Regions from separate parts of the Ensifer sp. 4252 genome, predicted to be linked through region 2. Evidence: riboswitches for the same ligand, from Rfam matches in the RefSeq annotation. Region 2 holds a riboswitch; each other region holds the start of a gene.

Region 1 (10,487 bases), on a different contig from region 2:
GGGCCGAACGTCATGTCCAGCTCCTTCGGACCATAGGTGCCGGAATGCAATGGCCCGGAAACGAACTCCCAGAACGGCAGGAAATCCTTGAAGGCCGCCCGCGACGGGTCGTAGTGGTGCGCCGCCGTGTAATGCACATCCGCCGTCAGCCAGACGAGGTTCTCGATGGCGTTATCCTTGATGAAGCGGAGCAGGTCGGCAAATTCCGTCTCGCGGCCGGTCGGCAGACCATTGTCGCCATTGGCGATCGCGTCCGAGCCACGCCTGTTGGTATAGTCGTCCCAGACGACGAGACCGATCGGCATGTCGCAGGCGATCACCTTCCACACCGCGCGCGAGGCGGCAAGCTCCCGCTTCAACCAATCCGCCTGGCGCCAGCCGAACAGGCCGTCATCGCCCTCCCCCTGGTTGGGCCCGCGATAGGAGCGGAGGTCGACGAAGAAGACATCGAGCAGGGGACCGTAGGCGATCTTGCGGAAGATCCGGCCGGGCTGGGTTGGCGGCATGCGGATCGGCGTCATCTCGTGAAACGCCCGGGCGGCGCGGGCGGCATAGACGGCAACGTCCTTTTCCGGATAACGCGGGTCGTCGCGAAGGTCCGTCGAGGCCGACCAATTGTTCAGAACCTCGTGATCATCCCATTGATAGAAGGTCGGGCAGACCGCGTTGAGGTCACGGACGTGGCTGTCGAGCAGATTGTACTTCCATTGGCCGCGATATTCCTCGAGCGTGCGCGCGACATCGCACTTCTCATGCGTCACCACCCGGTTCTTCCAGATGCCGCCGTCGCGCAGGGGTATCTCGTCGGGAATGGGGTTGTCGGCATAGATCGTGTCGCCGGAATGAATGAAGAAGTCCGGTTCGTGCAGGCGCATGGTGGAATAGGTCTTCATGCCGACATCGTCGATGCCCCAGCCCTGGCCGGCCGTGTCGCCGGACCAGACGAAGCGGATCGAGCGCTTGCGCAACGGCGCGGTGCGAAATCGGCCGATGACAGGTTCGGACACCCGGTTGACGTCGTAAAGGTCGGTCGCGGTGAAGCGATAGAAGATGTCCTGGTCCGGCAGCAGATCCTCAAGCGCGCATTTCACCGCACAGTCCGTCTGCGGTGTCGCGGTGAGATCGGCGAGACGCACCGGATTGGAAAAACTCTCGGTCGTCGAGTACTCCAGTGTCACTCGTGACGGACTGTCGACCCGTGTCCACACCATGCCGGAGCTTGTGTCGACATCGCCCGACTGCACACCATGGATGAATTCCGGCCGGCCGTAGCCTCGGGCATAGAACGGCGTTGCAAGACCGGAGGACGCCACAAGACCGGCAGCGCCGGCGGACAGAAGAAAGGAACGGCGGGACAGCGTGGTGAGGATTTCGGCCAAACAAGCCTCCGGTTCGAGCCCTGCGAAAGCGGGATTTCGCGTGCCGGACCTTTGGCTGTTCGCATGTCAGCGAGTTAACAGCGGCATGAAACAATTTGAACGGTTTCGCGACAATTCGGCGAATGCGGGGCCTTGCCACGCTTTACGGTAAGCCGCCCCAAGGTGATCGGCCCATCACTGTTTCCGCCACCTGTCGGCTTGACGCCAGGCGGACCGGAACACTAAGGGTACCGCCGACGGTTCCCCGAAGGATGACTTCGACGGGGATTAATAGGGAACACGGTGAGGACGACCCAAAAGGGACCGAGACCGTGGCTGCCCCCGCAACTGTAAGCGGAATGCCGGACACCCAAGTGGCGCGACAGCGCGCCATGCCACTGCGATTGCGCCAGGCGCGTTGCGGGAAGGCAGGTGGAAGGCGCTTGATCCGCGAGCCAGGAGACCTGCCGTCAAGCAGAAGATCCAGCGTCACGGGCGGGGTTGCCCGGAACAGGAGTTGTCCATGATCCGCATATCCGGCGGCTTTGCGCCCTCTTTTCCCGTCCTTCTCGACGTCAGCGATCGTTTGTCTCCCGAAATTCGACCGGCCAGCTGTCGCCGCTTCGGCTGACCTTCGCAGCTCACGAGAAGAAAGAATTCCCTTGAAAGCCATTTTGAATGCCGTCGGGCGTCATTGCCCATCCCTGGCCGTTTCCGTGTCCCTCCTTCTGACCGTCGCTCCCTCGACCGCTCTCGCGGCCGCGACGAGCTACCCCCTGACCTTAAAGAATTGCGGCCAGGAGGTTACCTTTAAGGCGGCGCCGACGCGCACCGCCTCGATCGGTCAGAGCACCACGGAAATCCTTTATCTTCTTGGCCTCGCAGACAAGGTCGTCGGCACTGCCGTGTGGATCGGCCCGGTCATCGATGGCTACGAGGACGTCAACAACAAGGTGCCGCGGCTTGCCGACAACGACCCGAGCTTCGAAAGCGTCGTTGCCACCAAGCCGGATCTGGTAACCGCACAGTTCCAGTGGCATGTCGGCCCGGAAGGCATCGTCGCCACACCCAAGCAGTTCGCCGAACTCTCGATCCCCGTCTATGTCTCGCCTGCCGATTGCGCCGCCAAGGACAATTCGGCCGGCGGCGATGGCGTGCGCCACAATGCCTTCTCGATGGACCTGATCTACCAGGAGGTCACCGAACTCGCTGAAATCTTCGACGTGCAGGACCGCGGGCAAGCGCTGATCGCCAAGCTGAAGGCGCGCGAAGAAGCCGCTCGCAGCAAGATCGCCAATGCCGATGGCAAGCTGTCGGCGGTCTTCTGGTTCTCCAGCGCAGAGATGGACATCGATCCCTATGTCGCCGGCACCAATGGCGCGCCCGGCTACATCATGTCGGCGCTCGGCATCAAGAATGTCGTCTCGACCGAAGAGGAATGGCCGACCATCGGCTGGGAGACCATAGCCAAGGCCGATCCGAAGATCGTCGTGATCGGCAAGATGGACCGTCGCCGCTTCCCGGCCGACGACTGGGAACTGAAGATGAAGTTCCTGAAGTCCGACCCGGTCACCAGCCTGATGCCGGCGGTCAAGGCCGACCATATCGTCATCATGGACGCACAGGCGATGAACCCGACGATCCGCACGATCGAGGGCATCGAGGTGCTGGCCGACGCGGTCGAAAAAGCCGGCCTGGCGAAGTGAGGTCAATACCTCCAACGATCAACCGCACGAGCGCCGTCCTGACGGCGCTCGCACTGCTTTTCCTGGCGCTGGCCCTTGGTGCCGCCATCGGCGAGACCGCCATTCCGCTCGACGTCGTCGGCAAGACCGTCGCCAACCGCCTGTGGGGCGCGGGATACCCGCTCGATGCCATCGACGAGGGCATCATCTGGAATTATCGCCTCAGCCGTGCGGTGGTGGCTGCCTGCTGCGGGGCGGCGCTTTCGCTCTGCGGAGTGGTACTGCAAGCATTGCTCCGGAACGCTCTGGCCGATCCTTATATTCTCGGCATCTCCGCCGGTGCATCGACCGGCGCCGTGGCCGTCGCCATTCTCGGTATCGGCGCCGGCATGCTGACGCTTTCTCTCGGCGCCTTCTTCGGCGCGGTCTTCGCCTTCGCGCTGGTCTCCCTCTTGGCGCTCAGGGCAGGCCGCGGCACCGGTGCCATCATTCTTGCCGGGGTCGCCGGCTCACAGCTGTTCAACGCGCTCACCTCCTTCATCGTCACCAAATCGGCCAATGCCGAGCAGGCCCGCGGCATCATGTTCTGGCTGCTCGGCAATCTCTCGGGCGTGCGTTGGCCGGATGTGGCGCTGGCCCTGCCGGTGGCGCTCGGCGGCCTTCTCATTTGCCTCTGGCACGCCCGCGCGCTCGACGCCTTCACCTTCGGAGCGGAATCGGCCGCCTCGCTCGGCATTCCGGTGAAGCGGGTCTACGCGACCCTGATTTCGGCAACCGCGCTGATGACGGCGGTGATGGTCAGCATCGTCGGCTCCATCGGTTTCGTCGGCCTGGTCATCCCACATGCGGCACGCTTCCTGGTCGGCGTGCGCCACGGCCTGCTGTTGCCGGCCGCTGCGCTTACCGGCGCGATCTTCATGATATCGGCCGATATATTGTCGAGGGTCATCATTCCCGGCCAGGTGCTGCCGATCGGCGTGATCACCGCCCTCGTCGGTGCCCCAGCCTTCGCGCTCATCCTCGGCCGCGGGAGGGCTGCGTCATGAGCCTCAAGGCCGAGGCCGTCTCCTGGTCGGCCGGCGGCCGGCTGATCGTCGATGCTGTCGATCTCGAGGTTATCTCGGGTGAATTTCTTGGGATTATCGGCCCGAACGGCTCCGGCAAGACCAGCCTGATTTCGCTGCTGGCCGGCATACGCCCGCCGAAATCCGGCACCGTCAGCCTCGAAGGGCGCTCGCTCGCGAAAACGACACGGCGCGACATCGCGCAACGCGTCGCGCTGGTCGAGCAGCAGGCGGAAACCACCGAACGCATCACCGCCCGCCAGGCGGTCGAGCTTGGACGGACCCCGCATCTCGGTGCGCTTTCACCTTGGTCGAACCGCGATACCGACATTGTCGACCGGGCGCTGGACCATGTGGGCATGAGCGATTTTGCCGGTCGCATGTGGCACACGCTCTCCGGTGGCGAACGCCAGCGATTGCATATCGCACGCGCACTGGCGCAACAGCCGCAGATCCTGCTGCTCGACGAACCGACCAATCATCTCGACATCCACCACCAGATCGGTCTGCTCGAACTTGTCCGCGGGCAGCCGCTGACGGTCGTTGCCGCCCTGCACGATCTCAACCACGCCGCCGTCTTCTGCGATCGCGTTGCGGTGATGGATCGCGGCCGCATCGTGGCCCTCGGCACCCCGACGGAGATCCTGACGGAAGGCCGCATCCTCGCGGTCTTTGGCGTCGCGGCGACCGTCGAGCGAGACGAGGACGGCAGCTGCTTCGTGCGCTACCGGCGCCCGCGGCCAAAACTGCATCTGATATCCGACACCACGAAGAGACATGACCATGCGCGTTAGGCTCGCCGCCGCCCTCATTACCCTCGGGCTTACCGCCGCACCGGCCTTGGCCGAGACCATCGAAGTGAAGATGCTCAATCGCGGCGAGAACGGCTCGATGGTGTTCGAGCCCGATTATGTCGAGCTGAAGCCCGGCGACAGCGTCAAGTTCCGTGCCGGGCACAGGAGCCACAACGCCACCTCGATCGACGGCATGGTTCCCGCGGACTATGCCGGCTTCAAGGGCCAGATCAACGAGGAGATCGAGGTCACCTTCGACACATCAGGCTTATACGGCATCAAGTGCTCGCCGCATTTCGCCATGGGCATGGTGATGCTGATCAAGGTCGGCGAGGCCGAACTGACCGATGCCTTACGCAAGGCCGAAGTACCAGGACGCGCGCGCGGCCGCTTCGACGCGATCTTCGCGCGCATCGATCAGACAAAGGCGGCGCAATGAGCGAGCTGGCTGAAAGCGCCGGGCCGGACATCCGGGCAAATTTCGACCTCAAGGACGAGATCCGCGACTACTGGTCGAAGCGCTCCGAAACCTTCGACCTCGCCTTCGGCCACCGCATCCCGCCCGGCCCGGAGTTCGATGCCTGGCAAAAGCCGGTACGCGACTTTCTCGGGGCCGAGCCGCTGCGCGTGCTCGAACTTGCCTGCGGTACCGGCGAAGTGACGCGATTGATCCACGACCTTGGTCACGACGTCACCGCGCTTGATTTCTCCGAGGCGATGCTTGCCGTCGCCAAGAAGAAACACGCCGGCAAACCGCGCCTGCGCTTTCTGCTCGCCGATGCCGAAAACACCATGGAACCGGACGCAAGCTATGACGCCATCGTCTGCCGTCATCTCGTCTGGACATTGACGCAACCGCAGGCGACGCTTGCGGAATGGTTCCGGCTGCTAAAACCCGGTGGCAGGCTGCTCGTCTTTGACGGCGACTGGGCGAGGCCGACGGCGGTAGGACGCCTCGCGACCTGGGCGATCCGCCAGATCGACCGGGTGATCGGGCCCGACAATCACTACGACGGCGCGCTCAGCGATCGCCATGCAACGATCATGCGAAATCTCCCCTTCGGCGACGGCCTGACCGTCGAAACATTGCTGCCGATGCTGAAGGCTGCCGGCTTCCTGACCATCGAACACGCGTCCCACCAGCCGATTGCCGCTGCACAGCGCAAGACGGCAAATCTGCGCAACCGCCTGCGCACCTTCGTCTATCGCCGCTTCATTCTCTGCGCGCACAAGCCCAGCTGAATGTCCGTGTTACCGGGGTGAATAACCGGATCCGCCCTCATGGCATTTGCCGAAAGCCCTGCTATGAAGATTGTCGTCCGTGACCGTTACATCCTCCGTGTCGGGTAATGGACGAAAGGCCTCACCGTCCGGCACCATCAGATATCGCAGGTTCCTCATCGTGTCCCAATCGAACACTTCCGTACGCGATCATCTCGAACAGATCCTGGCGAGGCTCGATGCCCGACGGGACAGTGAAAAAGCCTATGTCAAACTCTACGCCGAGAGTGCACGCGCCGAGGCCGATGCCGCCGATCGCCGCCGGCAGACCGGCGCCACGCTCGGGCCGCTCGACGGCAAGATCGTTTCGATCAAGGATCTCTTCGACGTTGCCGGAGAACCGACGCTCGCCGGCTCGATCATCAAGCGCACGGCACCCGCGCCGCGACAGGACGCCGTTGTCGTTGAGCGTTTGCGCGCCGCTGGCGCCGTGATCGTCGGCAAGACCCACATGACCGAATTCGCCTTCACCGCGGTCGGCCTTAATCCCCATTATCCGGTGCCCGGCAACGCCACAGATGAAAGCCTGATCCCCGGCGGCTCGTCCTCGGGCGCGGCCGTGTCGGCGGCGGAGGGGACCTGCGACATCGCCATCGGCTCCGACACCGGCGGTTCGGTGCGCATCCCGGCGGCGCTGAACGGTCTTGTCGGCTTCAAGCCGACCGCCAGCCGTGTGTCCCTGGTCGGCGCCTTCCCGCTGGCCCCGAGCCTCGATTCGATCGGGCCGCTCGCCCACACGGTCAGCGACTGCGCAGCCGCCGATGCCGTCATGGCCGGCGAGCCGGTAACAGCCGTTGTGCCCCGGCCGATTTCCGGCCTGCGGATCGGCGTGCCACGCGGCGAGCTTCTGTCCGGCCTGTCTACCGAAATTGCGGGAGCGTTTGCGGCCAACCTCGAGCGCCTCACGGTTGCCGGTGCCGACCTTGTCGATTGTAACATCGACGATCTGATCGACCGCTTGAGGCAAGCGACCGCGATCGGCTCGATCGCCGGCCTGGAAGCAAGCCGGCTGCATGCCGACTGGCTTTCGGATCAGGACGCACCGGTCGATGTCAGGGTTTCGTCGACGCTCAGACGTCGCATGCTCACGCCGCAATCGGCGCTCGACGCGCTGCTGGAGACCAGAGCAGGCTTGGCACGTGCCATGGACGAACGGCTCTCCGCCTACGATCTCATCGTCTTGCCGACGACGCCGATCGCCGCAGTGTCGATCGCCTCCGTTGAGGCGGACAAAGCGGAATATGATCGTGTCGAAGGATTGCTCTTGCGCAATTGCCAGGTCGCAAACCAGTTCGACCTCACCGCTATCACCCTGCCGATGCCGGAGCTGACCCGCCCGGCGGGACTGATGCTATTGGGCAGAAACGGAACGGACAGGGCAGTGTTGGCAATCGCCGCTTGCGTGGAAGCGCTGTTGCAGCCTCTGCAAGCGCCGCCCCCACTCGCGGTCTCGTAGGCCGGGCATTGTCGAAGCCGTTGTGCCGAAACCAGGCTCCGCCGGACAGCGCGCAAACACCAAACAGCTGGCCGCCAAAATCATGCGAGCCAACGGCGTCAGGCCTGAATGATGCCGAGAAGTGCAAAGTTATCTGCCGGTGCGAACCGCACCCGTATGGCGACTTTGCGTTCCATCTTGCTCACCGGCCGATGGGAGTGCCTACCGAGAACAGCAAACCATTCGAAGAATCGAATGCCAAACTCATTTGCCCGCGGTCATCAGCGGCGTCTGAAGAGACGCCCATGTGGTCACTTGGAACGTCGAGTCATCCGCACAATAAGCGCAATAATGCCGCCAAAAAGGAGAAACATCATAAGCCAGTGCCAGACGGAAATCGTCATCATTGCCCCCAGGTGATTTGCAACTCCCGGCAAGCTACGTCACCCGCTGTAATTGTGCAACTCCTGGCAATTTGAACCGTCGGCCCAACCCGCATGGTGATCGCCGACGCTATCTCAATGTTGTCGAACAACGGCATAGGGACGGCAATTCGCGGCCGGAGGCAAAACGTTCAACCGATGCGGGCCACGCCGTCGCCGTTCAGTGCATCGTTTCGCCGGAAACCTCGTCGCGAAGGATACGGAACGCATCTTCGAGTGCTGCGACCAGCACATTGGTCAGCTCTTCGCCGTCGTTGTTCGTGAGGAAGAGAGCAACGGCCGAATCCTGCGGATCGGTATAGTGCTCGACATCGTTTGACATATCATCGTCCTTTGTTCGCCGTGTCACATCCCGGCTGTTGGCGCGATGGTATAAAGGCCGACTTGTGCAAAGCTGGACGGACAGAGCGGTGCATGACGCTCTGGTCGCGACTTGCGCCAACGCGTCCCGACCGCCTTCCGCTTCATTCAGGCCCGGCCTTTCGAACAGGCCGCGCGACATGGCGTCACCGCCCCTTTTTGCTCGCCCTCGCCCGCTCGGCGCGCTAGAGGACGCAGGAGATGAACGTCGGAACTGAAAATGTCGAAGAAGCCGAAGCGCGATAACGCCCACTACGAGCAGCGATTGAAGGCGGAGTTCCCGGACATCTACGGCGATGTGCTCGCGGGCAGGATCTCCTCCCTGCGCAAGGCTCTCGTCATCGCCGGCCTGAAACCGCAGCGGACCCGCTTGGAGAAACTCAAGAATTCCTGGGCAAAAGCCACGCCCGGCGAGCGCGACGGTTTCCTGACCTGGCTGGCGATATCAGGCGTCCTGCCTGTCGTCGCTCCAGTTTCGACCACGGCCGCCGTGCCTTATCCCATACCCGCAGGTGCCCCCATCGCCAGCGGACGTTATCTGCTTCCTTCCACGATCACCCGGATCAAAGCGATCATGGCAAAGCATCGACAGAAGCCCGATGATGTCATGCGCGAGATGGGTTTTTTGTCCGATGGACAGTCCCTCGCCCGGGCACTTGCCAAAAACGCAAGCCTGAGGCTCGCGGTGATTGCCGGGCTGGAGGCGTGGCTGCGCACGCATGAAGACTGACTGCGGTTTCGCAGCCTACTCATGGATTTGAACCTCGGTGGGCTGATGCCTGCCAAGGCGCGGGCACGCCGAGACCGGCGCCGCACCCTTGTTTCCGAAGGTTGCCAAGAACTGGCGCAATACACCCACAGGTGCTAATATTTTTGCGCCTAGGGTTCCTGGCGAACAAATCTCGCCGTCGATATTCAGATAAACGCGAATTGCTTGCAGCCAATTGCCGCGCCACCGAGCCCCGCTCGATGAGCAGAGTCGTTTTTCGACGACATCAACGTGGAGGAAAAGCCAATGGCCAGCAATCTTGTTTCCTACTTCGCGCAGATGCTTACCCCTGACATGATCGCACGCATCGCCTCGGCCCTCGGCCTGGATAGCAGCAAGGTGCAGAACGCTGCCGCCGCCGCCGTGCCGGCGGTGCTCGCGGGCCTGAGCGGCATTGCCGCGCAACCGGGCGGCGCGCAAAGGATCGCCGACACCGCCAGACAACAGAGCGGATCACTCGACAATCTCATGGGAATGCTGGCGGGTGGCGACCAGGCATCGCTTGCCCAGAACGGGTCACAGATCATTTCGTCGCTGTTTGGAGCCAAGGACAGCAGTGCGCTGGCAAATGCCATAGGCGGGGTTTCCGGCATGGATCAGAGGGCGAGCGGCTCTCTGCTTGCAACGCTTGCTCCCCTTGTCATGGGCGGTCTCGCCCAGCAGAGTGGAGGGGACCTGAGCGCCAACGGCATCGCTGGATTGCTCGCCAGCCAGAAGGACAATATTGCCGCCGCATTGCCGTCGGGCGTCAGAGACTTGCTCGGCGGCACCGGCCTGCTCGGCTCGTTTGGCGCGTCCGCTCAAACCGCCGCGGCCTCCGCCGGTCAGGCCGCCACCCAGGCGGCCAGCCAGGCCGCGCGCGGCGCTGCCGCCTCTGCCTCTGCAGTCAGCGGTGCCGGCCAGCGCGCAGCGGCGGCCGCCGCGCCGGCCTCGTCGCGCAACTGGCTTTATTGGGTGATTGCTGCCCTGGTGCTTGCAGGCGTGCTTTTCTACCTGTTCGGCAGGCAGAACGAGCCGGTCGCACCCCAGGCCGGAACGGCGGAACAGAGCTTGACGGTTGGCGGGCTCGATGTCGGCCAGCAGGTCAAGGATGGCATGGCCAGCCTGCAGACAACGCTGACCGGTATCACCGATGCCGCCTCCGCCACGGCCGCCTTGCCGAAGCTCGAAGAGGTCTCCGGCCAACTCGACAAGGTCAGCGGCGTCGCCGGGCAACTCTCAGCCGAGCAGAAAGCAGCCCTTACAGCCCTGATCACGCCGATGATGCCGACGCTCAATGGGTTGTTCGACAAGGTCCT
Region 2 (10,487 bases):
AAAGCGGTATATCTCCACCATACGGATGATTCTGCGCCTCGCGACCCTTCTGGGTCTGGCTTTCGCGGCGGCGAACGCACGCGCCGCCGAGCTCGAGCCCTGGAAGTCGAAATCAAACGCCATCATCGTTGATGCCTATGAGATGAACAGCATCGACTGGGAGGCAATGCTTTCCGACAAGCGCATCTCCGGCTTCATCGGCAAGGCCTCCGACGGCCTGCCGGAAAGCTTTTCCTGCACTGGCGATCACGGCGGCGATACCGTCGCCCACTGCAAGACGATGTGGCGCAAGTACGCGGTCAGCCGCGAGCTGTACCAGACCCGCCGGATGATCGCCCGCGCCCATGGGCTGCTGTGGGGCGCCTACCATCTCGCCCGCCCCGGCAACCCGGTCGATCAGGCCAACCACTTCCTTGACTATGCGACCCCGCGCGACGACGAATTGATGGTGCTCGATCTCGAAGGCATCGACTCGGACAAATACATGTCGCTCGACGATGCGGCGATCTTTGCCGGACACATCAAGACCCGCACCGGCCGCTACCCGATGCTCTATACCAACCACGTCACGGCAAAATACATCGCGGCCAACCGCTCCAAGCATCGGCTGCTGTCGCGTCTGCCGCTCTGGTATGCCCGCTACAAGCCCGATATCCGTCAGGTTTTCCCAATGGGCAACTGGGACAGCTATGCGCTGTGGCAGTTCTCCTCCGGCACCAACTGCGGCAAAAAGCGATGCCCTTACCGTGTGCCCGGTACGCTCGACGACATTGATGTCAATGTCGCAGCAATGAACAGTGCCACCTTGCGATCAATCTGGGCCGGCGGCGCCCTGTTGCCGGAAAAGGCGATGCCGCTCGTTCTCATTGCCAAAGCCGACGACGGGGTCGGCGCGGCCAGCGCTGCCCAGGCGACGGTTAAAATCGAAAGCCAGCCCTTACTCATCAGCCGAGCCGAAGCTGCCAGTGCCGCCGGCGAGGGCGTCGACACGATGGCGACGGGATCGATCGATTTTGGCCGGCATGACCGCACCGTGCGACTGGCGGCCAACCGCTGACGGTTCAGTCGCGGAAAGAGCATCCCTCCCCGCGACCATCACCACACTGTCAGGCTTCGATCTGCACGTCTCCAAGCGGCCGCGAGCAGCAGGCGAGGATGTAGCCCTCGTCGATTTCGTCGTCGAGGATACCGCCGTTGTGGTTCATCTCGACCTCGCCGGCGACCTTCATCACCCGGCACGTACCGCAGATGCCGCCTTCGCAGGCGGCCCCGATCCTGACGCCGTTAGCCCGCGCAGCCTGCAGGATCGTCTGGCCGGGCTTGGCCTCGATCTCCTTGCCGCTCATGGTGAACACTACCTTGGCGCCTTGCGCCTCAGCGTCGGTTGCCGCGCCTGCCCTGACGGCGATCTCCTCGGCTGCCGGTGCCGCCGCCGGCTGGAAGCTTTCCTCGTGGTAACGGCTCATGTCGAAACCGGCCGCCTTCAGCAACTCGCGCACTCCGCGCATGAACGGCTCAGGACCGCAGCAAAACACCGTACGCTCCATGAAGTCGGGCGCAAGCAGCGGCAGCTTGGCACCGTCGATGCGGCCGCGCAGCCCGTGCCATCCGTGCCTTGACTCATGCCCCTCGACCACGAAGCCGAGGTTTAGCCCAGACATCTGGCGCGCCAGCACTTCGAGCTCCGAGCGGAACAGGAGATCATCGGGCCGGCGAGCGCAGGAAATGAAAGTGACATCGGTCTCGGGAACGCAATCCGCCATCCAGCGCGTCATCGACATCATCGGCGTGACGCCGGAGCCTGCCGATATGAACAGGTATTTTTCGCCGGGATGCCGCACGAAGCTGAAATCGCCAAGCGGGCCGAAAGCCTTCAGGCGCATGCCGGGCTTCAGGTGATCGAACATCCAGCGGGTGCCGATACTGTCGGCTTGCGCCTTGACGGTGACAGCAATAGACAACGGCCGCGAGGGCGTCGACGACAGCGTGTAGGTGCGCATCACCGGCTCGTCGTCCGTAACCGGCAGTTCGAGCGTGACGAACTGCCCGGGCAGATAACGAAACCATGCCGGCTTCTCGGCCCGGAACGTAAAGGTCATTACATCGGCGGTCTCGACGACCGCCGATGTGCATTCGAGCATGTGCTGCCTGTCGATCCAGACATGAAGCGCATCGAAGTGATGGAACGAGGATGCCATCTGCATGTCAGGCGACCCGGAAGAGCGGAGCAGCGTCGCCTTGCAGGCGCTGTTCCATGAACTTGCAATACCACTCGACGAACTGCATCACGCCGCCTTCGTGATCGGGCGAATAGGGGCCTGGCTGGTAGGCCGGAGAGCGAATACCGAAAGCGTTCTCCTCGACGATCTGTCGGTCCTGATCGTTGGTCTCGGTCCAGACATGCGTCAGTTCCTCGAGATTGTAGTCGACGCCTTCGACCGCGTCCTTGTTGACCAGCCACTTCGTCGTCACCTGTGTCAGCTCCGGGCCGAGCGGCAGCACACGGAAGGTGATGGCATGGTCGGCCAGCACATGGTTCCAGGTCGATGGATAGTGGAACAGCAGGAGCGTGCCGATATGCTTCTGGCTGACGTCTGCAGACAGCTGCTGCCGCACGGCGCGGGTGCCGGACATGGTGTAGCTCTCGGCGTCGTCGATCAACGGCATGCGCGCCGAGCGGAACTGGCCCGTATCGGACATGCGGAACTCGCTCGGCAGCCCGGCCGCTTCGCACTTGGCCCAGTGCGCGGCAATGACGGGATCATCCTTGGCGCCCTGCACACCGGTCGCCGTCGGCGCCTCGGGATAGGTGCGGCAAAGCTCGGGATGGTTGGCGGCGCAATGGTAGCATTCGCGGTTGTTTTCCCAGACGAGCTTCCAGTTGCCCTTTTCGATGATCGTGCTTTCGAAGGCGACTTTGGTTTCACCCAGGCGATGCGGCGCAAGATAGGGCGCGACCATGTCGCGGAACGGGCCGAAATCCATCGGCTGTTCGGACAGATTGATGAAGATGTAGCCGCCGACTGTCTCGCAGTGGATCGGCTTCAGGCTGTGGGCGGCCTTGTCGAAATCCTCCCCCATCTGGCGGGCAAAGAGCAGCGTGCCATCGAGCTCATAGGTCCACTGATGATAGGGACAGACGAGCTTGGCGGAAGCCCCCTTGTGCTGCGAGCAGACACGCGAGCCGCGATGGCGGCAGGAATTGTGCAGAGCGCGGATCGTGCCCTGTCGGTCACGGACGATGACGAGGGGGTAGTCGCCGACCTGGACGGTGAAATAGTTGCCGGCGCGCGGGATCTCGCAGTCGTGGCCAATGAACAGCCAGTCCTTGTACCAGATGCTCTCGAGATCCTGCCTGTAGTAGTCGGGGTCGATGTAGAAGGCCCGGTCGAGGCTGTAGCCGTCGCGTCGACCCTTCAGCTTGCGGAGCATATCGCCCTTGATGTCCATGTCCTGTCCTCGTTCGCCTTGTTTCGGAGAGGCAGGACTGGAACCCGCGCAGGCGCATTGCCTGTGCGATGACGGCTCCGATCCGGCTGCCCGCCGCAACCCGTTACGGTCTGTTCGTGTCAAGGCTGGTTTCCGGGCTCAGGAGCCGTCCGCAAGGACCAGCCCGGCGCCTTCCCGGACGGAACCGTCCAGTGGCTTTGTGCCGAGGCTTTCGCTCCACCACCGTTGCGGGGGCAGCGCCGGGTTTTGACCGGCTTCCCAATTCTCCGCCTTCCCTAAAAGGCAGCACCTTGAGTAGGCATATCTAATCGCCGAAGCCATCGTCGCAGCTGCCGATTAACGACATCCGATTCCAGAAAGACGACACAGCACATCGAGCGCATCAAACGCCTCGTGACTGGTCATTTTTCAGTGTAAACAATGGGATAGATCAAGGATTAGGCAATTGTCGCTTTTTCCGGCAAGGCTTGCGAGAAAGCGCGGATCCTTCGCCATTTTGCGACATGCCTGTCCGCGCCGCGGAGCCAGGTCCCCCGACGTGAGTGAAATCTTCCATTAACCATAATGCATTAGCGTCGCCTGACGGAGAAACCGGCCGAACCGGCAAACAGCGCATTGAAGTTCATGGCAAAGCTCAAATACTACGACGCCGCAGCCGAGAAGCTGCCAACGATCGCTCCGAAGACAGCGGTCCACACCGAGTTCCTGCGCACCGGCCGCATAGAAAGGCGCCAGTGGTCGCAGCGCGAACGGCGCTATCTGAGCTATGACGAGGTTGCCGAGCGCACCGGCCACAAGCTGAAGACCGCCGGCGAAACGACGCACAAGCGGATGAACGACTTCCATACCTCGATCCAGTTTCCCAAGATGATCTTCCACCGCACGCTCGCTGGCCGGCCGCATCTCGGCTATTGCCACGTGACGGCGGCAAGGACACCTCTTGCCCAATCCAAGGACGTCACCTGGTCGTTCTATTTCGCCAACTTCTTCTGCGACCTCGGCGACGAGAAACACTTCTTCGAACGCATCCAGACCGGCTATTCCCGAATGTACTTTGCCGTTGCCATCGAGCCCGACGCGCAAGAGGGACAGATGACCATCAATCGCAGCGTTCGCGACAACGGGCTGCTCTTTCGCACCGACGATCCGAAAGTCGCGCTCAAGAACGTGCTGATGCTCGGCGCACGCGACGAGGCACTGAGGCGCATCATTCGCAGCCTCTGAAGCGCAGACCCGGCTCCCTGAAGAAAATCGTTCTGTTTTCGCCGTGGCTCCTTTAAGGAAGCCTCGGAAAGGGAAAGGGAAACGGAAGCGACATGGCCGAAATCATCGATACACGGACCGAGCCGGAACGGGCGATCGAGCGCGCTTGTGCGGTGCTTGCCGAAGGTGAGCCCGTCGCCATCCCCACCGAAACGGTCTACGGCCTGGCAGCGGATGCCACCAATCCGGGTGCGATCAGCCGCATCTATGAAATGAAGGGGCGTCCACGCTTCAACCCGCTGATATCGCATGTGTCCGACATGGCGATGGCCGAAGCCCACGTGACATTCGATCCGTTGTCGCGGCGCCTGGCCGAGGCCTTCTGGCCCGGCCCGCTGACGTTGATCCTGCCCCAGCGCACGACAAGCACCGTGCATGCACTCGCCTCGGCCGGCCTCGACACGCTCGGCATCCGCATGCCTGATGGTTTCTCACGTCGTGTGATTGCCCGCTTCGGCGGCCCGCTCGCCGCCCCGAGCGCCAATACTTCGGGCAAGATCAGCCCGACAAGCGCTGCCCACGTGGAAGCCGATCTCGGGCCGCGCCTCAAGCTCATTCTCGACGCCGGTTCGGCGGAGATCGGGCTTGAATCGACGATCATCAAGGTCGAGGATGGCGCGCTGCGTCTGCTGCGTCCGGGCGGTCTCGACGTCCTCGAAATCGAAAGACTGACCGGCCTTGCCGTCTCGAGGCCCGAAAGCGCCGGAGCAACGATCGAGGCCCCGGGCATGCTCGCCTCTCACTACGCACCGGGCGCCGCGGTCCGGCTCGATGCCGCGGACGTGCGCCCGGGAGAAGCCCTGATCCGCTTCGGCAATGCGTCGCTGCCCGGCGAAGAGCACGCCGCGATCGTGCTCGACCTCAGCCCGGCAGGCAGCCTGCGGGAGGCGGCTGCAAATCTGTTCGACTATATGAAGAGGGCGGATGCCAGCAGCGCCGCAACCATCGCCTTCGGCCCCATCCCTTCGGAAGGGTTGGGCGAGGCGATCCTCGACCGGCTGCAGCGCGCTGCAGCCCCCAGAGACTGACCGACAGACACTGAAGCGCCGGCGGGCGCATTTGCGAAGGCAGGGCCATGACCACGACGATCCCCTCTCCCGAACTGATCGCCTCCTTCATCGACATCGTCGGCAGCGCCAATGCACTGACGAACCCCACGGACATTGCCCCGTACCTCGTCGAATCCCGCGGGCTCTACAAAGGAACTACGCCGATGGTGCTTCGCCCCGGTTCGGTCGAGGAAGTGTCGCGCATCATGAAGCTTGCAAGCGCGACCCGGACGGCGATCGTTCCGCAGGGCGGCAACACCGGCCATGTGGCCGGTCAGATCCCGCGCGAGGGCAAGGCCGATATCGTCCTGTCGCTGCAGCGACTGAACCGAATTCGTGACATCGACCCTGTCGGCAATGTCATCGTTGCCGACGCCGGCTGCATCCTTGCCGACATCCAGAAAGCGGCCGACGATAACGATCGGCTGTTTCCGCTGTCGCTGGGGTCGGAAGGCTCGGCCCGCATCGGCGGCAACCTCTCGACCAATGCCGGCGGCACGGCGGTGCTTGCCTATGGCAACATGCGCCAGCTTTGCCTCGGCCTCGAAGTGGTGCTGCCAACGGGCGAGATCTGGGACGGCTTACGCCGGCTGAAGAAAGACAATACGGGCTACGACCTGCGCGACCTGTTCATCGGTGCGGAAGGCACGCTCGGCGTCATCACTGGCGCGGTGCTCAAGATGTTTCCGAAGCCGCTTGGCCACCAGGTGGCCTTTGCCGGCGTCGGCAGCGTTGAGCATGCGCTTGCCCTGTTCGACAAGGCGTCAAGCCTCTGCGGGTCCGCGCTTACCGGTTTCGAACTGATGCCGCGCCTTGGGGTGGAGTTCACGACAAGGCATATTCCTGGCGTGCGCGATCCGATGGAAACCGTTCACCGGTGGTATGTGCTCATCGACATTTCCACCTCCGATTCCGCCGAAAGTGCCGAACGCATGGTGCATGAGCTACTGGAGCAGGGCATCGTCGCCGACCTGGTCGAGAACGCAGTGATTGCGACCAGCGAAGAACAGCGCAAGGCGCTGTGGCACATGCGCGAAAGCATGTCGCCAGCGCAGAAGCCGGAAGGCGGCTCGATCAAGCACGACGTGTCCGTCCCCGTTTCGAGCATTCCCGCCTTCATGAAAGAAGCCGATGCGGCGGTCATGCGGGCAATGCCAGGCGCGCGGATCTGCTCGTTCGGCCATATGGGCGACGGCAACATTCACTACAATATTTCCCAGCCCGTCGGCGCCGACAAACAGGCCTTTCTCGATCGCTGGCGGGAAATGAACGCCATCGTTCATGGCATCGTCGCGAAGTACAACGGCTCGATCTCGGCCGAACACGGCATCGGGCAGTTGAAGCGCGACGAGCTCGCCGAGGTCCGCCCCGAGATCGAAATCGAGCTGATGCGTCGCATCAAGCTCGCCTTCGACCCGGCAGGCATCATGAATCCCGACAAAGTCTTGCGGGCGCGTTAGCGCGTTTCCAGGAAAAAGGGATCGCGACACGCGCGAGCAGCGCGGGGTTTACCGGCCGCCGGCTCTCAGCTGGGCAAGCGAGAACAATGCGTCGGCACTGATGCCACCGCCGCTGCCGCCCGTCAGAATGGCAAGCCCCGGATTGACGTCCGTGTTGTTCTCGACGTCATAAAGCGCCGTAAAGCGCTTCATCAGCTTCTCAAGCTCCTCGGGATCCTGAAGATCCTTGATGTCCATCAGACGCTCGATGTAAGCGGCCTGCGTCTCGATCTTGGCGCTCGACAGGCCCTCGGGCATGCTGTAGGCGGTGCGAACGACCTGCATCAGCGCGTTGTCGGCGAGCAGGTCATAGGGCGTGGTGATCTCCGGCGCCTTGCGCTTGAAATAAAGCGCCAGGCGAACACCGGCATTGTCCTCGCCTTCGCTCTCCTCAAGCGTCTGGTTCAGGTAGAGGTCGAAGGTCATGGTGAGCCCACGCCGCGTCTGTATCTGCCCGGCTTCGCCTGAGACTATCTTTCCGTCCTTGTCGAAATTGAAGGCGGAAACGATCTCCCGATACTTCAAGCCGTTCGGATCGGTGTTGATGAAGCTCTTGCGATCGTTGAGGTCGGACGTGAACATCTGCTTGAGGTAGTCGGTTTTGACGCCCTCCGGGTCAATGCCGGCGCCGATCAGCACGACATCGACGAGGCGCTTGTCCTTGAGGAAATTGTCAAGCGTCTCGATCTTCTGGATCTGCGTCGTATAGTACTTGCTTTCCTCTTCCGCCTTCGTCTTGGCAGCCTTCTTTTCGTCCTCCGTGCCGAAGCGCGATTTCTCGACGATGTAGGCCTTGGCCGTGTTGACGATGTCTGCCTCGTTCTGTGCCAGCTTGGGTGAGCCAAGCGTACCGTCCGGATTGAAATTGAAAGCCTTCACCAGCTTGATATAGCGTTCGTCACGCAGCGAATTGGCGTAGCTCGTCGGATTGTTGAGATTACTGGTCAGAATCTGCTTCAGCTTGCGCGGTGTCAGGTCTTCGTTTTCGAGGCCAAAGGCGCTGAGCACGAAAGACCGCAGTTCGCTGTTGCCGACCAGATCATCGACCGTGCTCATGGTCTTGACCAAGAGCTTGTAGCGGCTGATCTTGCCCTCGTCTGCAGCATCGTCAGCGTCGTTGTAGTGGACCATGTAGCCACTGGTGGTGGTATTGGTCTGTTCGCTCGTCTGTGCCTTGGTGCCCGCCGGCAGCGTCCCGTCCGGCTGGAAATTGAACGCCGCATGCAGAGCCTTGTAGGCCTTGTTGTATTCACCGCCGAACTTGTTGACGTAACTGTTCGGGTCGTTGATGTCGCTGGTGAGAATGTTCTCGATCGTCGCACTCACGGTAGTGGTGGGCAAGCCGAACCCTATTCTGACGTATTCTGCGATGCGCGGGTCGGCCACAAGCTCCGCAACGGTCGTGATCGAACCGATCTTCTGCTCGAAGTAATCCCGGTTAAGGATGGCTCCCGATGGGGTCAGCCGAGGGCTGCTGAAGATATAGGCCTCATTCAGCATCTTCTTCTTTTCGTCGGTGATCGCCTTGCCGCCCGCGGCCACGCTGCCATCGGCTTCGAAGTTGAAGGCGCCGTTCAGTTGCCGATAGGCGTCGAGCATGCTGATCTGCCTATTCAGCATGCTCGCCTCGGTCGAAAGCTGGTTCATCAATGCGGTCGACTCGTTACCGACCGGCGGCAGCTTGGTGTTGAGGTCGGCGATGGTGGCGTTGTTGGCGTCGATTTTCGCCTGTATCGCCGGCTTGTCGGCACTCGGCGCCTCGGCGAGCTCTGAAATCAGCCTGCTGTTGTCGCTCATCGCAGTCGTGCGCGTCTCAAAATCGTTCAGTGTCTTCACGACTTCGGTGCGTCGGGTCTGCGCCGCGGTCTGGGAGTTGGCCAGATCCGCCGGCTCGGCGGTCAGCGCGTACCGCACCTGATCATAGGAATAGTTGCGCGTGTCGATGCCGAAGATGCCGAAGGCATAGGAACGCAACCGTTCATTTCCGAGGAACTGATCGACGTTGGTGACAAGATCCATGGCCGCGTTGAAATAGGTGTTGTCTCCTTTGAGAACAGTGTCGAGATTGGCGACCCGTTCGTTATAGAGACCGATCAGTGCGTCCTGCTGCGCCGTCGTCTGTGCCGCGGCCGACGATGTGCTGAAGCTGAACGCTTCTGCAAAGTTGCTGTAGCGGTCGTCCGTGAGGCGTTTGGCAAAGCTGTTGCTATCCTTGAGATCGCTTTCAAGCACCTTGCGCATGAAGGCCTTGGCATAGGTCATGTCTTCGAGACCATGCGCCTTCATGGCATAGGAATAGAGCCGGTAATCGTCGAGGAATTCGTCGACCGTTTTCACGTTGCCGATATTTTCCTTGTAGTACTGGGCCTCGCGCGCGACCAGCGGCCGGTCGGCAACACGATCGAGGCTGGTCCTCAAGTCGCTCGTGATCCGGCTGTAGTTGAGATAGGTCGAAACCATGCCTGCTGCCCCGTCGCTTACCCAGGGGCGGGTCACACCAATCCCCCGAAACAGAATTCTGACACGGCACGATTGCACGACAGGCTTGTGTGTGGCTTTTCGCCGGCCGCGACCAGGCCATTGCCAAAAATGCGAGCCGCCGCGTTGACGAAATGGAAACCTTGACCGCTCGGCTTTTGCTAACCATCGAAAAACGCAAAGTTTTCTTAACCGCGATTTTTAAGTCGACCGGAAGGGGAGCCGCCTATTCTCCAGCCATAGAGGACGAAAAGTCCCGAAGAGAAGACCGGAAATCGGCTCTCAAGGAAAAACAAGGGCGATTGAAATGCGCAATACACTCTCTCAACCCGCATGGGTCGAAAACACGCTCCGGCTCGACCCGAAGCGTTTTCCTCAGCAGGCAAGCTACGTCCTGCGTGGCCACACAGGCAATGTCACGATCAGCCTGGACGAGCGTGGCGCGGTTCTGCGCAAGGTGCTACCATCAAGCGGCCTGCCGCTTTCGATCGCACTGCCGGCGCGGGCATTCAAAGGGGTCGCGGCACGCGCGATCGACCACGGCGACGGAGACGTTACAGTGACGCTTGAACTTCATCATGACGATCCGGACCTTTGTGTTCCGCTGCTCGTTGCACATGATCTTTCCGACATCGCCGCTGACTGGCGCGCCTGGGCCGAAGCCTATCGCATTCCGATGCTGATGGTCGAAGCCGATGGCGTCGCTCGTGCCCTCGAAGAGCATCTCGGCGAGGTTCGCACCGCTCCA
Region 3 (10,487 bases), on a different contig from region 2:
ACGTCAACTTTGAAAAATACGCGATGAAAATATAACTATGTAGCGCGAAAAAGTATAAGCTTCTCGTCTGGGTAGTCCGGAAGGAATCGGACGGTCGAGGTCAAGGTCAAGCCAAGACCTGCTACAAGGGCGCAACCGCCTTCCCGAAAAAGGCTTGGGCGCGGAGAGTACGTTGCCTCCAACTGGAAAAAATGTCGGGAACCTTTTGGCGGAACCGTGCATCTAATGCTGCGGAGGCTCGGTTATGGCAGACACTCGAACAAGCGCGCTTGCGATCACGGACCCGACCGCGGATGTTGCGCTGGCGCAAAGGGCGATCGCCGGTGACGGGCAAGCCTTCCTGACGATCATGCAGGTTTACAACCAGCGCCTCTATCGCATTGCCCGAGGCGTCATTCGAAACGACAGCGAAGCGGAAGACATCGTGCAGGAAGCCTATGTGCTGGCCTTCGCGCATCTTGGCAATTTTCGTGGCGAATCGTCGCTCGGAACCTGGCTGTCACGCATCGTCATCAACGAGGCGCTCGGCCGGCTGCGCCGGGGGCGCCGCAAAGCTGACGTGCTGGGCTCGATCGGCGATGCGCATGATGCGACGATCATCCAGTTCCCCCTGCCGGCAGGCGCCGACGATCCCGAACGCACGATGGCGCAGCGGCAGATCCTGCAACTCGTCGAGCAGGCGACCGACAATCTGCCCGATATCTACAGAACGGTTTTCGTCGCGCGGGTGATCGAGGGGCTGAGCGTGGAGGAAACGGCCGATCTGCTTGGCTTGCGTCCCGAGACGGTCAAGACACGGTTGCATCGCGCGCGGCAGCTGGTGCGCAAGCAGCTGCATAAACAGATCGGTCCGGTCTTGCTGGATGCCTTCCCCTTTGCCGGGCGGCGCTGCGCGCGATTGACCGCTGCCGTCATGGAGCGGCTTGGTCTTTCCATCTGATCTGGGCCATCTGATCTGCGGGAACCTTTGCGGGCAGGCGGCATCCAATGGATGTCAAATGCAACAGGTTCCGCGCCCAGCGCGGAACGAGGAGGTTACCATGAACATTCGGCCAATGACTGCGCTTGTGACGCTTTGCCTGCTCGGTCTTGTCAGCCCGGCACAGGCAGCGGACAAGCCGACGGATCCACAGATCGCCCACATCGCCTACACGGCCGGAGTGATCGATGTGGAAAATGCCAAGCTTGCGATTTCGAAGTCCGGCAACAAGGACGTCGTTTCGTTTGCCGAGGATATGGTGCGCGACCATGAAACGGTGAACACGCAGGCGCTCGACCTCGTCAAGAAGCTCAAGGTGACACCAGAGGACAACGATACCAGCAAGGCGCTCTCGAAAGCGGCTGACGACGAACGCGCCAAGCTTGCCAAGCTCGACGGTGCGAGCTTCGACAAGGCCTATGTCGACAATGAGGTCGCCTACCACAAACAGGTGAACGGAGCGCTGGAGACCCTGCTCATTCCATCGGCCAGCAATCCAGAGCTCAAGGCACTGCTTGAGACCGGCTTGAAGATTTTTCAGGGCCACCAGCAGCATGCCGAACATGTTGCCGCATCGCTGAAATAGGCCGCAGCCATGCGATCCAGATTTTACCTCATCGCCATTGCCGGGCTTCTGCTCGGCAATGGCGTCGCCGATGTGCGGGCAGAAACAATCCGCGTGACGATTGAAAAAATGGACTTTGTCCCCGCACAGATCGAGGCAAGGGTGGGTGACACAATCGAGTGGGTCAACAAGGACATCCTCGTCCATACCGCGACCGTGAAGGGCGGCTGGGAAGTCCTGATCCCGGCCAAGGAGACCGCAAGTCTGGTCGTGCGGGAAGTGGGGCAGGTGGATTATTACTGCCGCTTTCATCCCAATATGAAGGGCCGCATTTCGGTGGCGGCGCCATAGGCCATTTGGAGGAAAACTGCGAAGCGGATTTCCAGGAAATGCGTCAAAACAAAGAGATAGAGCGTTTCCGAAACTCTGCCTGATGCGCAAACGGTCTGGCGCGACATGCCTTTACAACATCGGGTGGCTTGCCTTTGTCCGTCTTCGCTCCAGTTTCTCTTTCGTAGCGAGAACAGGTGCGATCATGGTCAGAGAGCGCAAGGCGATGCTGGTTCGTGTCAGCGGAAGAGTTCAGGGCGTCAGCTTCCGCATCTGGACCCGCCGCGAGGCGGAGCGCCTCGGCGTGACCGGCTGGGTGCGCAACGAGCGCGACGGATCGGTGGCGGCGATGATCGTCGGTTCCGATGCCGCCCTCGCAAACATGGTCGAGCGGCTCTGGATGGGGCCGGCCGACGCCTCTGTCGTTAGCGTCGAGACCGAACCGGTGGCCTTGCCCGATCCCGTGCAGGGCTTCCAGATCACCGGCTAGACGACAGCCAAGACCGGCGCGACGCCCTTTGCGGGAAGGTGCTTTGCCGTTGACGTCGCGGGAATGAGGACCGCCGGGGCGACCCGATGGCTCAAGCCGGTTGGCCGAAGCGCCCGGCCTTTCGCGAGGCTTGTTCGGTTTTGACCCGGCCATAGGCCCGCAGGAAGGTCTTGACGGCATTGCGGGCAGAGGTCTGCAACTGCTCTTCCGTTGGCGCTTCGCCGAAAGGGCCTGTTATCTGCATGTCCGCCTTGATCAGCGCCATGAACTGCCGCGCGGCAAGGTCGAGATCGTCGATCTCGAGCGAGGCTGCGTGGGCAAGCCGGGCAAACAGCGCCGAGAGTGCTGCGTCGATCTTGCCCGGTCCCTGTTCGCGCCAGATCCTGATCAGTTCGGGGTAGCGCTCGCCCTCGGTCTCCACCAGCTTCTGGATAAACTTGCCGTCCTGATTGCAGATGCAGTTCCGGTTGAGGCGGACTGCAAAGGCGGTGAGGTCGTCTTCGAGATTGTCGGCCCGCTGCGGAAAGGTCGCGAGGATCGAGAACAGCGCCGCGTTGGTGCGGTCCAGGATGTCCTGTACCACCGCCATGAACAGCGTCTCTTTTTCCCGGTAGTGATTGTAGACCGTCTGCCTGGAAACACAGGCTGCCGCAGCGATCTCGTCAATGCTGGCGCCGGAAAAGCCCTCGCGGCAGAAGACCTCGGCGGCCGCGTCGAGGATCGAGACGCGTTTGGCGCATTGACCTTTCTGGGTGGGGCCGCCGGCGGTCGGCAAGGCGGCTTGTCGTATTTTCATGATCCGACGATAGGACATGTTGACCGTTTGGACAATAGTGTCTAGTTTTACACGTGTGTCCAAATTTATGGACTATGTAGGTCAGCGCAGGATGCGTCTCCCAGACGTTCGATCCTGGCACGACCGGCTCATTCCAGTTTCAATCCCGGCGGCAACGAATGCAGGCGCGCATCCCCGTTCGTTTCGCGACCTCTGAAAGATCATCACCATGACGGCGTCCTTTCTACGCACTGCCATAGTCCTCGGTCTGATTTCAGCGATCGGGCCCTTCGCGATCGACATGTATCTCCCCGCGCTGCCGTCGATCGGCAAGGATCTCGGCGCAGAGACCGGTGTCGTGCAGCTCAGCCTGCTCGCCTTCTTCATTTCCTTTGCAATTTTTCAGCTCGTCTATGGCCCCCTGTCGGATATGTGGGGTCGCAAGGCGCCGCTCTATCTCGGCATTGGCCTGTTCGCGCTCGCCAGCATCGGCTGTGCGCTGGCGACCGATATCGAAACCCTCATCGCCTTCCGCTTCCTACAAGGCATCGGCGGCGCGGCCGGCATGGTCATCCCACGCGCCATCGTTCGCGACATGCACACCGGCGTTCAGGCGGCACGCCTGATGTCGCTGTTGATGCTGGTGTTCAGCATCTCGCCGATCCTGGCGCCGCTGACGGGCAGCGCCGTCATCGAGTTCTACGGCTGGCGCGGCGTGTTCTACGCGGTGATGATCGCAGCCTTCATCGGTTTGATCCTGCTGTCGACGCAGCTCGCCGAGACGCGGCCGAAGAAGGACAGGGCCGACAGCAATTTCGGCAGCGCAATCGCCGCCTACCGGCTGCTTCTGAGCGACCGGAACTTCCTGACGCTCACCTTCATCGGCGGCCTCGGCATTTCGAGCTTCCTCGTCTATCTCGCCAATTCGCCCTTCGTGCTGATCGATCACTACGGCCTGACACCGACGCAATATAGCTTCGCCTTCTCGATCAACGCGGTGTCGTTCTTTGCCGTATCGCAGGCGACCGGTTGGCTGGGTGATCGTTTCGGCCTCGTTCGTGTCATGCAGCTTGCCGTCGCCGGCTTTGCCTTGACCATGGCCGGCATGTTCATCGTCATGAGCCTCGGCTTCAATCAGCTGCCGGTCATGGCCGCATTCCTGTTCGTCGGCTACGGCGCCCTCGGTCTGGTCATTCCGACCTCCGCGGTGCTGGCGCTCGAGGATCACGGCGAGATTGCCGGTACGGCATCGGCGCTGATGGGCACGCTGCATTTCGTCACGGCGGCTGTTGCCATGATCGTTGCCGCCGTCTTTTTCGACGGAACCGCCCTTCCGATGGCCGCCGGCATTGCCATCTGCGCAGTCAGCGCGTTCCTGCTCACGCAGGCAACCATTGGCCGCAGCCGCGTGGTGCCGGCGGAGTAACACCACCTCGCGTCGCAACGGAAACAGTACGGCCGGTGAAGACCTTCTTGTCTTCACCGGCCGTACTGTCATGTGCCTGGGTTGAGCCTGCGGGCGACTACAAAATGCCCGTCAGAAATCCCAGTCTTCGTCCTCGGTCGCGACCGCCTTGCCGATGACATAGGAGGAGCCGGAGCCGGAGAAGAAGTCGTGGTTTTCGTCGGCGTTCGGTGACAGCGCCGACAGGATTGCCGGATTGACCTTGCAGGCATCGGCCGGGAACAGCGCCTCATAGCCGAGGTTCATCAGTGCCTTGTTGGCATTGTAGTGCAGGAACTTCTTCACGTCCTCGGTCAGCCCGACGCTGTCGTAAAGCGACTCCGTATACTTCGCTTCGTTGTCGTAGAGTTCGAGCAGCAGGTCGAAGGCGAAATCCTTGATCTCCTGCCGGCGCTCGTCGCTCAACCGCTCGAGGCCCTTCTGGAATTTGTAGCCGATGTAGTAGCCGTGCACCGCTTCGTCGCGGATGATGAGGCGGATCATGTCGGCGGTGTTGGTCAGCTTGGCGCGGCTCGACCAGTACATCGGCAGATAGAAGCCGGAGTAAAACAGGAAGCTCTCGAGGAAGACGCTGGCGATCTTGCGTTTCAACGGATCCGCGGTGCGATAGTGCTCGAGAATGAGCGCCGACTTCTTCTGGAGATGCTCGTTTTCTTCCGACCAGCGATAGGCGTCGTCGACGTCAGGCGTCGAGCAGAGCGTCGAAAAGATCGAGGAGTAGGAGCGCGCGTGCACCGCTTCCATGAAGGAGATGTTGGAATAGACCGCTTCCTCATGCGGCGTGATCGAATCCGCCATCAGGGTCGGTGCGCCGATGCTTGTCTGGATCGTGTCGAGCAGGGTCAGGCCGGTGAACACGCGGATCGTCAGCTGCTGCTCTTCCGGCCGCAACGCCGCCCAGGAGGGAATGTCGTTCGAGAGCGGCACCTTTTCCGGCAGCCAGAAATTGCCGGTGAGCCGGTTCCAGACTTCGAGGTCCTTGTCGTCCTCGATCCGGTTCCAGTTGATGGCGCGCACGGCCTGCGAGCCCTTGGGCGTCTTGGTCTTCACTTGGATGTTCATCGTGTTCCCCGGGGTATCACAGTGCGCAGGAGACGCAGCCCTGCACTTCCGTGCCGGACAGGGCCATCTGACGAAGGCGGATGTAGTAGATCGTCTTGATGCCCTTCTTCCAGGCATGGATCTGCGCCCGGTTGATGTCGCGGGTCGTCGCCGTATCCTTGAAAAACAGGGTCAATGACAGGCCCTGGTCGACATGCTGGGTCGCGGCCGCATAGGTGTCGATGATCTTTTCCGGACCGATCTCGTAGGCGTCCTGGTAGTAGTCGAGATTGTCGTTGGTCATGAAGGCGGCGGGGTAATAGACGCGGCCGATCTTGCCTTCCTTGCGGATCTCGATCTTCGAGACGATCGGATGGATCGAGGAGGTCGAGTGGTTGATGTAGGAGATCGAGCCGGTCGGCGGCACGGCCTGCAGGTTCTGGTTATAGAGGCCCGAGGTCATCACGGCCTTCTTCAGCGCCAGCCAGTCTTCCTCCGTCGGGATATCGATGCCTGCGGTTTCGAAGAGTTCGCGCACCCGCTCTGTCGCCGGCTGCCATTCCTGTTCGGTGTATTTGTCGAAATACTCGCCAGAGGCGTATTTCGAGTGCTCGAAACCCTTGAAGCTCGTTCCGCGTTCGACGGCGATCCGGTTCGAGGAGCGGATGGCGTGGTAGGTCACGGTGTAGAAGTAGATATTGGTGAAATCGATGCCTTCGTCCGAGCCGTAATAGACCCGTTCGCGGGCCAGATAGCCGTGCAGGTTCATCTGGCCAAGGCCGATCGCATGGCTATCGTCGTTGCCCTTCTCGACGGAGGGAACCGAAGAGATGTGGCTCATGTCGGAGACCGCCGTCAGCGCCCGGATCGACGTCTCGATCGTCTTGCCGAAATCGGCACTGTCCATCGCCGCTGCAATGTTCAGCGAACCGAGATTGCAGGAAATGTCCTTGCCCATATGCTTGTAGGACAGGTCGTCATTGTACTCGCTGGCTTCGCTGACCTGGAGGATTTCCGAGCAGAGGTTGCTCATGGTGATGCGGCCGGCGATCGGGTTGGCGCGGTTCACCGTGTCTTCGAACATGATGTAGGGATAGCCGGACTCGAACTGGATTTCCGCCAGCACCTGGAAGAACTCGCGCGCCTTGATCTTCTTCTTGCGGATCCGGCTGTCGGCGACCATCTCCCGGTATTTTTCGGTGACCGAGATGTCGGTGAAGGCAACGCCATAGACGCGCTCCACGTCATAGGGCGAGAACAGGTACATGTCCTCGTTGTTCTTGGCGAGTTCGAAGGTGATATCGGGAACGACGACGCCGAGCGACAGCGTCTTGATCCGGATCTTCTCGTCGGCGTTCTCGCGCTTGGTATCGAGAAAACGCATGATGTCCGGGTGGTGGGCGTTGAGATAAACGGCACCTGCGCCCTGACGGGCGCCGAGCTGGTTGGCGTAGGAGAACGAATCCTCCAGCAGCTTCATCACAGGAATGATGCCCGAAGACTGGTTTTCGATCTGCTTGATCGGCGCGCCAGCCTCGCGGATGTTGGTGAGCGACAAGGCGACGCCGCCGCCGCGCTTCGACAGCTGCAGCGCAGAATTGATGCCGCGCGCGATGCTCTCCATGTTGTCCTCGACCCTCAGCAGGAAGCAGGAGACGAGCTCGCCGCGCTGTTTCTTGCCGGCGTTGAGGAAGGTCGGAGTCGCCGGCTGGAAGCGGCCGGAGATGATTTCGTCGACCATGTCGCGCGCCAGCGCTTCGTCGCCGCGCGAAAGCGTCAGCGCCACCATGCAGACCCGGTCCTCGTAGCGCTCGAGGTAGCGCTTTCCGTCGAAGGTCTTCAGCGTGTAGCTGGTGTAGTACTTGAAGGCGCCGAGGAAGGTCGGGAAACGGAACTTCTTGTCATAGGCATGGTCGAACAGGTCGCGCACGAAGTTGAACGAATACTGGTCGAGAACCTCCTGCTCGTAGTAGCCTTCGACCACGAGGTAGTCGAGCTTCTCGCGCAGGTTATGGAAGAATACGGTGTTCTGGTTGACGTGCTGCAGGAAGTACTGCTTGGCCGCCAGCCGGTCCTTGTCGAGCTGTATCCGGCCGTCCTCGTCATAGAGGTTCAGCATCGCGTTCAGCGCGTGGTAATCGAGCGCCGCTTCCGTCGCCTTCAAAGGGCGTTCGAGTGTTGAGACGTCCAAAATCGTTCCATCCCGTTTTTGACATTGGCGACGTCCTCGTCGGTTCCCAAGAGTTCGAACCGGTAGAGATAGGGCACCTGGCACTTGGCCGAGATCACGTCACCGGCGATCCCGTAGGTCGCGCCGAAATTGCTGTTGCCCGCGGCAATAACGCCGCGGATGTGGGAGCGGTTGTCCGCATCGTTCAAGAAGCGGATCACCTGTTTGGGCACGGCGCCCCGGCCGTCGTCACCGCAATAGGTCGGCACGACGAGCACATAGGGTTCGCGAACGTCGAGCGGCGTGTCAGCCGTGCTGACGGGAATGCGTCTGGCGCGCAGGCCGAGCTTGCCGACGAAGCGATGGGTGTTTTCCGAGCGGGTGGAAAAATAGACGAGCAGCCCCATCGCGCCGCACCTCCTTCAGGAGAGGGCGCTGATCTTGTCGGGGCGGAAGCCTGCCCAATGTTCCGGACCGGCAACGACGACGGGAAGCTGCATGTAGCCGAGGCCCTTGACCGTCTGGAGCGCGTCCTCGTCGATCGAGATGTCGATCACCTCGTATGCGACGCCCTGGCGGTCGAGCGCGCGGTATGTGGCGGTGCATTGGACGCAGGCGGGCTTGCTGTAGACGGTGACGTTCATTTCTTCCTCGTTGGGTCGGCTGGATCTGGACATGAAAAGGCAAACGGACACGCGAACGCGATCCGGCAATGCAGGGCTGGCATGATTGCGGCTTGCTCGGATCGAAACGATCGAGCGCACCTGTTCGTCAGATGCGCGGGTTTCCGCGCCTCTTCATTGGCGAATGATAGGAATTCGATGACGCGGACATGACTTCACCCCGAAGTTGAAGACGGTGCTTCCGGGAGACGTCGAGACAATCAGGCAGGGTTCATCCTGCCTCAATTACTCCTCTGACTCCTCCGGACACCCCGCCCGTGGACGTTTATCGATCGAGGCAGGTCTCCTGGCTCACGGGTCGGTGCTTCTGGCCGGACCTTCCCGAAGCCTCATGCTTCAGTGGCCGAATGCTGGACAGTCGCTCGCCGTTTACAGTTGCGGGGGCAGCCACGGCTTAGCCAAGCGAAATCGCTACGACGCACCGTATTCCCATCTTCGCTCCCAATCCTTGCGAATCGGAAGAACCTCGAACACTAGATATAGTATATGGGTGGGAAATCACGTCAATAGGTTCGATGCCGAGCTGATCGGCGGAGCCGACAATATTTTTTCAGGTGTGGATAACGGGGAGTAAAGGCGAGCTTCCAAAGAAACCTGTGGATGGAGAGCCGTCGTCGACGGCTCCCCTTGCAGAAATGGTCAGGCCGCGAAGGCGGGAACCGGACGATTGTCCCGGTCGACAGCCACCATGATGAAGGCACCACGGGCAGTCAGTCTCCGTTCGGCCGCCAACAAATCCACCGACCACAACTCGACCTCGACCGTCGTAGAGCTCCGTCCGGTGCGCACGATTTGGGCGACAAGCTCGATGACCGAGCCAACTTTGATCCGATGCTTGAAATCGATGCGCTGGCAGGAGGCGAGCACCATTGTCTTGCGGCTCGCCCGTGTCGCCGCAACGAAGGCCGCCTTGGTCATCTGCGCGAGCGCGTCGCCGCCGAACATGGCGCCGAAGCCGTTGGCCTGATCGGGAAAGACGATGTCGACCATGCGCACGGCATCGTCTTTTGTCGGGCCGATCATGACGCTGCCGAGTAAAGGCAACGTCCAGCCGATGTCCTTGCCCTCGGGCATCGCGACCATTGTGAACTGTCCGCGGGTGCAGAGATCGCGGGTGCCTGCGGTTAGATCCTCCGCGCTCATATCGACTTCGACCACGATCGAACGCCGCCCGACCCGAGTCGGGCGACCGGTGAAGCTGACGATGTGGCCGATGCGGGCAGGGGCGCGGAAATCGACACGATCGCAGGAGGCGGTGACGAAGGGAACGCGGCCGTGGCGCGTCGCGACGATGAAGGCAATCCGGTCCATAAGCGCCAGGCCCGCACCGCCAAAGAGCGTGCCATGGTGATTGGTGTCGCCGGGAAAGACGATGTCGATCAAGGTGGCAGGCGCCGGGGTTTCCCCCGACGCCGTCTCGATATTGCTATCGCCCATCATGCGTTTGCGGCCTCTCGCCGGCCGGCAGTGAAGGACTGCCGCAGCGTTTGTGCCGCCTGCACCATGTTGACGAGTGCCGGGCGCACTTCCTCCCACCGCCGTGTCTTCAGGCCGCAATCCGGATTGACCCAGATCTGCGCCGGCGTCAGGCCATCGGTCGCCTTTTCGATCAAATGCACCATCTCGTCGACCGAGGGCACCCGCGGCGAGTGGATGTCGTAGACCCCGGGGCCGATCTCGTTCGGATAGGCCTGATCGGTAAAGGCACCGAGCAGTTCCATCTTCGAGCGCGAGGTCTCGATGGAGATGACATCGGCATCCATCGCCGCGATCGCTGCCATGATGTCGTTGAACTCCGAGTAGCACATGTGGGTGTGGATCTGGGTTTCGTCACCGACGCCCGAGGCGCTGATGCGGAAGCACTCCACAGCCCAGTCGAGATAGGCCTTTCGATCGGCCTGCCTAAGGGGAAGCCCTTCGCGCAACGCCGGTTCGTCGATCTGGATCACGGCGATGCCGGCCGCTTCCAGGTCCGTCACCTCGTCGCGC

What was found. Region 2 has a riboswitch for cobalamin ahead of ABIE33_RS04085 (aromatic ring-hydroxylating oxygenase subunit alpha). Riboswitches for the same ligand answer to the same signal wherever they lie in the genome.
Region 1: it holds a riboswitch for cobalamin, as region 2 does, so the genes downstream of both, ABIE33_RS07675 (ABC transporter substrate-binding protein) here and ABIE33_RS04085 (aromatic ring-hydroxylating oxygenase subunit alpha) in region 2, are expected to answer to the same signal.
Region 3: it holds a riboswitch for cobalamin, as region 2 does, so the genes downstream of both, nrdH (glutaredoxin-like protein NrdH) here and ABIE33_RS04085 (aromatic ring-hydroxylating oxygenase subunit alpha) in region 2, are expected to answer to the same signal.

Annotation. Positions count from the first base shown of each region.
Region 1 is NZ_JBNDIU010000002.1:156,514-167,000, forward strand. It holds gene ABIE33_RS07670 (alkaline phosphatase D family protein) at 1-1,379, opposite strand, end outside; cobalamin riboswitch at 1,600-1,844, shown strand; gene ABIE33_RS07675 (ABC transporter substrate-binding protein) at 2,063-3,064, shown strand; gene ABIE33_RS07680 (FecCD family ABC transporter permease) at 3,061-4,089, shown strand; gene ABIE33_RS07685 (ABC transporter ATP-binding protein) at 4,086-4,901, shown strand; gene ABIE33_RS07690 (pseudoazurin) at 4,885-5,340, shown strand; gene ABIE33_RS07695 (class I SAM-dependent methyltransferase) at 5,337-6,143, shown strand; gene ABIE33_RS07700 (amidase) at 6,304-7,638, shown strand; gene ABIE33_RS07705 (hypothetical protein) at 8,221-8,382, opposite strand; gene ABIE33_RS07710 (hypothetical protein) at 8,641-9,150, shown strand; gene ABIE33_RS07715 (DUF937 domain-containing protein) at 9,436-10,487, shown strand, end outside.
Region 2 is NZ_JBNDIU010000001.1:815,022-825,508, forward strand. It holds gene ABIE33_RS04075 (glycoside hydrolase family 25 protein) at 1-1,057, shown strand, start outside; gene ABIE33_RS04080 (2Fe-2S iron-sulfur cluster-binding protein) at 1,107-2,204, opposite strand; gene ABIE33_RS04085 (aromatic ring-hydroxylating oxygenase subunit alpha) at 2,206-3,450, opposite strand; cobalamin riboswitch at 3,557-3,758, opposite strand; gene ABIE33_RS04090 (DUF6656 family protein) at 4,075-4,674, shown strand; gene ABIE33_RS04095 (L-threonylcarbamoyladenylate synthase) at 4,767-5,741, shown strand; gene ABIE33_RS04100 (FAD-binding oxidoreductase) at 5,789-7,222, shown strand; gene ABIE33_RS04105 (DUF1217 domain-containing protein) at 7,271-9,757, opposite strand; gene ABIE33_RS04110 (DUF6101 family protein) at 10,047-10,487, shown strand, end outside.
Region 3 is NZ_JBNDIU010000005.1:136,645-147,131, forward strand. It holds gene ABIE33_RS13790 (RNA polymerase sigma factor) at 245-940, shown strand; gene ABIE33_RS13795 (DUF4142 domain-containing protein) at 1,041-1,565, shown strand; gene ABIE33_RS13800 (cupredoxin domain-containing protein) at 1,575-1,895, shown strand; gene ABIE33_RS13805 (acylphosphatase) at 2,080-2,364, shown strand; gene ABIE33_RS13810 (TetR/AcrR family transcriptional regulator) at 2,456-3,160, opposite strand; gene ABIE33_RS13815 (multidrug effflux MFS transporter) at 3,369-4,565, shown strand; gene nrdF (class 1b ribonucleoside-diphosphate reductase subunit beta) at 4,677-5,666, opposite strand; gene nrdE (class 1b ribonucleoside-diphosphate reductase subunit alpha) at 5,683-7,836, opposite strand; gene nrdI (class Ib ribonucleoside-diphosphate reductase assembly flavoprotein NrdI) at 7,806-8,222, opposite strand; gene nrdH (glutaredoxin-like protein NrdH) at 8,238-8,459, opposite strand; cobalamin riboswitch at 8,758-8,982, opposite strand; gene ABIE33_RS13840 (acyl-CoA thioesterase) at 9,138-9,935, opposite strand; gene metE (5-methyltetrahydropteroyltriglutamate--homocysteine S-methyltransferase) at 9,935-10,487, opposite strand, start outside.